2 regions of the Streptomyces sp. NPDC029674 genome follow, and region 1 is predicted to be linked to the other one. Evidence: riboswitches for the same ligand, from Rfam matches in the RefSeq annotation. Region 1 holds a riboswitch; the other holds the start of a gene.
What was found. Region 1 has a riboswitch for S-adenosylmethionine ahead of thrC (threonine synthase). Riboswitches for the same ligand answer to the same signal wherever they lie in the genome.
Positions count from the first base shown of each region.

Region 1 (2,388 bases):
ACCTGGGCCAGCGCGTCCAGGCCCACCGTGTGCAGCGCGTCGACGAGCAGGCCGAGCTCCACGCCGTATCCGACGGGGAACGGCAGCCGCTCCAGGAGGGACCTGCGGGCCGCGTACTCGCCGCCCAGCGGCTGCACGAACCCCGCCAGCTGCGGCCAGTGCATGTTCAGGAGCGGCCGCGCCATCAGCTCCGTCACCCGGCCGCCCTGCCCGGCCGCCGCGCCGAGCGGCCGGTCGTACATCGCCTTCACGAAGGCCACGTCCGGGTCGGTGAGCAGCGGGCCCACTATCCCCGAGACGAAGTCCGCGGAGAACTCCTTCAGGTCGGCGTCGACGAACGCGACGATGTCACCGCTCGTCACGAGCAGCGAGCGCCACAGCACCTCGCCCTTGCCGGGCACCGCCGGAACGCGCGGCAGGATCTCGTCGCGGCGGACGACCTTGGCGCCCGCCGCCGCGGCGACCTCCGCCGTCCGGTCCGTGGAGCCGGAGTCGACCACCACGAGCTCGTCGACCAGCGGCACCTTCTCCATCAGCTCGCGGCGGATCTCGGCGACTATCTCGCCGACCGTCCCCTCCTCGTCGAGCGCGGGCAGCACGACGCTCACCGAGGCGCCGCAGGCGCGCTTGGCGTCGGTCAGCCGGTCCTGCGGCCGGTCGGCGACGGACCAGGAACGCCTGCTGAGCCAGCGTTCGACCTCTTCCAGCACGCTCGCGGTCCTCCCATATGTGATCCATCTCGCGGTTCGGACGACTATCTCAAGGGTCCAGGGCTTCGGTTACAGTCTTGAACAACGCCGGGGACCATCGCATGCCGGGGTCACCGTCGCGTTGAGACGAACAACTGAAACCCATAATCGAAAACCGCTCATCCAGAGGGGCAGAGGGAAACGGCCCGTTGAAGCCCCGGCAACCCTCCCGCCGACCGCGAGGTCACGGTGGGGAAGGTGCCAATTCCGTCTCGCGGCGAGATGCGTCGCGAGGAAGATGAGGAGAAAGGGCCTCGCCTCCATGGCTGTGCAGACTGTCGCCACCGAAAGCACCACCCCTTCCGTCGACCTCGGACCCGCCTCCGGCCTCTCGTGCCGTGAGTGCGGCACCAAGTTCCCGCTCGGCCCGATCTTCGCCTGCGCCGAGTGTTTCGGCCCCCTCGAAGTCGCGTACGACCTGCCGCTCGGCGACCCGGAAGCCCTCCGCAAGCAGATCGAGGCCGGCCCCGCCAACATCTGGCGCTACGCCCCGCTGCTGCCCGTCCCCGCCGACGTGGCCGACAAGCCGAACCTGAACCCCGGCTGGACCCAGCTCGTCAAGGCCGACAACCTCGCCCGCGAACTCGGCGCCCAGCAGGGCAAGCTGTTCGTCAAGGACGACTCCGGCAACCCCACGCACTCCTTCAAGGACCGCGTCGTCGCGCAGGCCCTCGAAGCGGCCCGCGCCTTCGGGTTCACCACTCTGTCGTGCTCCTCCACCGGCAACCTCGCGGGTGCCGTCGGCGCCGCCGCCGCCCGCGCCGGCTTCCGTTCCTGCGTGTTCATCCCGCACGACCTGGAGCAGGGCAAGGTCGTCATGGCCGCGGTCTACGGCGGCGAACTCGTCGGCATCGAGGGCAACTACGACGACGTGAACCGCTTCTGCTCCGAGCTCATCGGCGACCCGCTGGGCGAGGGCTGGGGCTTCGTCAACGTCAACCTGCGGCCGTACTACGGCGAGGGCTCCAAGACCCTCGCGTACGAGATCTGCGAGCAGCTGGGGTGGGTCCTGCCGGACCAGCTCGTCATCCCGATCGCCTCCGGATCGCAGCTCACGAAGATCGACAAGGGGCTCAAGGAGCTCATCGCGCTCGGCCTCGTCGAGGACAAGCCGTACAAGATCTTCGGTGCGCAGGCCGAGGGATGTTCGCCGGTGTCCGCCGCCTTCAAGGCCGGCCACGACGTCGTACGCCCCCAGAAGCCGAACACCATCGCCAAGTCGCTCGCCATCGGCAACCCCGCCGACGGGCCGTACGTGCTCGACATCGCGCGGCGTACGGGTGGGGCGGTGGAGGACGTCAACGACGAGCAGGTCGTCGAGGCGATCAAGATTCTCGCCCGCACGGAAGGGATCTTCGCGGAGACCGCGGGCGGGGTGACGGTGGGTGTCACGAAGAAGCTTTTCGAGGCGGGGCTCCTCGACCCGGCCCTCACCACGGTTGTCCTGAACACCGGGGACGGCCTCAAGACGCTTGACGCTGTCGCTGAGACTTCGCAGGCCACGGCGACGATCAAGCCCAGCCTTTCGGCGTTCCGTGCCGCGGGGCTCGCCGACTAGTCGCCGTAGGGCCCGCGGTCCGCTGTCGGCCGCGGGTCGTGGTCCGTCCTCGCGCAGTTCCCCGCGCCCCTTACGGGGCCC
Region 1 covers NZ_JBJDPY010000003.1:173,402-175,789, forward strand. The annotation lists gene ACI2L3_RS08230 (glucosyl-3-phosphoglycerate synthase) at 1-710, opposite strand, end outside; SAM riboswitch class I at 866-994, shown strand; gene thrC (threonine synthase) at 988-2,307, shown strand.

Region 2 (2,388 bases), on a different contig from region 1:
GGCGACACCGCGGCGGGCCGTTCCTGGCCCGACGTGCTGAACGGCCTGCTCGACGGCCGTGACCAGAGCGCCGACGACACCGCCTGGGCCATGGACCGCATCATGCGGGGCGAGGCCACCGACGCGCAGATCGCGGGCTTCGTGGTCGCGCTGCGGGCCAAGGGCGAGACCGTCGAGGAGATCTCCGGTCTGGTGCGCGCCATGTACGCGCACGCCAACGTCATCGACGTGCCGGGCCCCAGCGTCGACATCGTGGGCACCGGCGGCGACGGCGCCAAGACCGTCAACATCTCGACCATGTCCGCGATCGTCGTCGCCGGAGCGGGCGCGAAGGTCGTCAAGCACGGCAACCGTGCCGCCTCCAGCGCGTCCGGCGCCTCCGACGTACTGGAGAAGCTCGGCGTCAATCTGGACCTCACGCCGCAGCGGGTGGTCGAGGTCGCCGACGAGGCGGGCATCACGTTCTGCTTCGCCGTGAAGTTCCACCCCGCGCTGCGCCACGCGGGCGCGGCCCGCAGCCAGCTGGGCATCCGGACCGTCTTCAACCTCCTCGGCCCGCTCACCAATCCGGCCAAGGTGCGCGCCCAGGCGGTCGGGGTCGCCGACCCCCGGATGGCCCCCATCGTGGCGGGCGTCTTCGCCGAGCGTGGGCACTCGTCCCTCGTGTTCCGCGGTGACGACGGGCTCGACGAGCTGACGACGACGTCCACCTCCCGGGTCTGGGTGGTGCGGGACGGCGCCGTCCGCGAGGAGGCCTTCGACCCCCGGGACGTCGGGCTCGACCTGGTGCCCGTCGAGGCGCTGCGAGGCGCCGACGCCTCGTACAACGCCGAGGTGGCGCTGCGGCTGCTCGACGGGGAGAGCGGTCCTGTGCGGGACGCGGTGCTGCTGAACTCGGCGGCGGCGCTGGCCGCCCTGACGCCCACCGACGAGCCGCTGGCGGAGCAGATCCGGGCCGGCATGGCGCGGGCGGCGGAGGCGATCGACTCGGGGGCCGCGAAGAAGGCCCTGGAGCGCTGGGTGGCCGCCAGCAACCGCTGAGAGGCCACTCCCGGGTACGACGATGTGACGCAGGGCGCAGTCCGGATTCTGGACTGCGCCTTGCGCGTCGAAGATCGTGTGGCAGGATGCTGCACAGGTCATGAGTGACAGCGACTACGGCCCCGGCCCGCTGTCCGGCAACCCTCCGTCCGTGGCGGGGTGCCCCGGGTGAAGACCAGGTCGTACGCAGCAAGGCGTATGGCAAGCGCGGACCCCTGGACATCGGTGGATGTCACAGCCCTGGGGTCCTGGTCCTCAAGGGAGCAGTCTCGTGAGCAAGCGAATGTGCTAGGGCCTTCCGGCCCCTTTCCGCGCACCCTTTTTCTCTTCATCACTGCACCGCCCCGTCCCTGACGTACGGGCGGCGACGCAGTGAACTCACTTGTCTCTTACGGGAGTTCGCCATGTCTGTTTCCGCTGTTGCCACCGACGCCGCCGTCTGTGCCCCGCTGCCGGTCCTCGGCAGGGACGTCACCGTTCCGCTGGTCACCGGTGGCGAGGTGAGCTACGCCGCGCTCGACTACGCGGCGAGCGCGCCGGCGCTGCAGCGGGTGTGGGACGACGTGGCCGCGTACGCGCCGTACTACGGCAGCGTGCACCGCGGCGCCGGGTACCTGTCGCAGCTCTCCACCGACCTGTTCGAGAACAGCCGGGTCGCCGTCGCCGAGTTCCTCGGCTGCCGCGAGGACGACCAGGTCGTCTTCACCCGCTCCACCACCGACTCGCTGAACCTGCTCGCCGCCGCCCTGCCCGCGGACTGCCAGGTCTTCGTCTTCGAGACCGAGCACCACGCCTCGCTGCTGCCGTGGCGCGACGCCCGGGTGACGTACCTGAACGCGCCGCGTACGCCCGACGAGGCCGTGCAGACCCTGGAGCGGGCGCTGGCCGACCGCGACCCCTACGGGCCCGCCCTGGTGTGCGTGACCGGCGCCTCCAACGTCACCGGCGAGCTGTGGCCGGTGCGCGAGCTGGCCGCCGCCGCGCACGCGCACGGCGCCCGCATCGTGCTGGACGCCGCGCAGCTCGCCCCCCACCACCCGGTCTCCATCGGCGAGTTGGACGTCGACTGGGTCGCCTTCTCCGGGCACAAGCTGTACGCGCCGTTCGGCTCCGGTGTCCTCGCGGGCCGCTCCGACTGGCTGCGGGAGGCCGAGCCGTACCTCGCGGGGGGCGGGGCTTCGCGCAAGGTCGCACGGCGTGCGGACGGCGGCGTGGACGTGGAGTGGCACGACACCGCGGCCCGCCACGAGGCCGGTTCGCCGAACGTCATCGGCGTCTACTCGATCGCCGCCGCCTGCAAGGCGCTCACGGAGGCGGGCTTCGACCAGCTCGTCGCCCGTGAGCAGT
Region 2 covers NZ_JBJDPY010000007.1:355,869-358,256, reverse strand. The annotation lists gene trpD (anthranilate phosphoribosyltransferase) at 1-1,041, shown strand, start outside; SAM riboswitch class IV at 1,138-1,255, shown strand; gene ACI2L3_RS19645 (aminotransferase class V-fold PLP-dependent enzyme) at 1,446-2,388, shown strand, end outside.
Region 2: linked by a shared signal. The riboswitch ahead of ACI2L3_RS19645 (aminotransferase class V-fold PLP-dependent enzyme) and the one ahead of thrC (threonine synthase) in region 1 are both predicted to bind S-adenosylmethionine.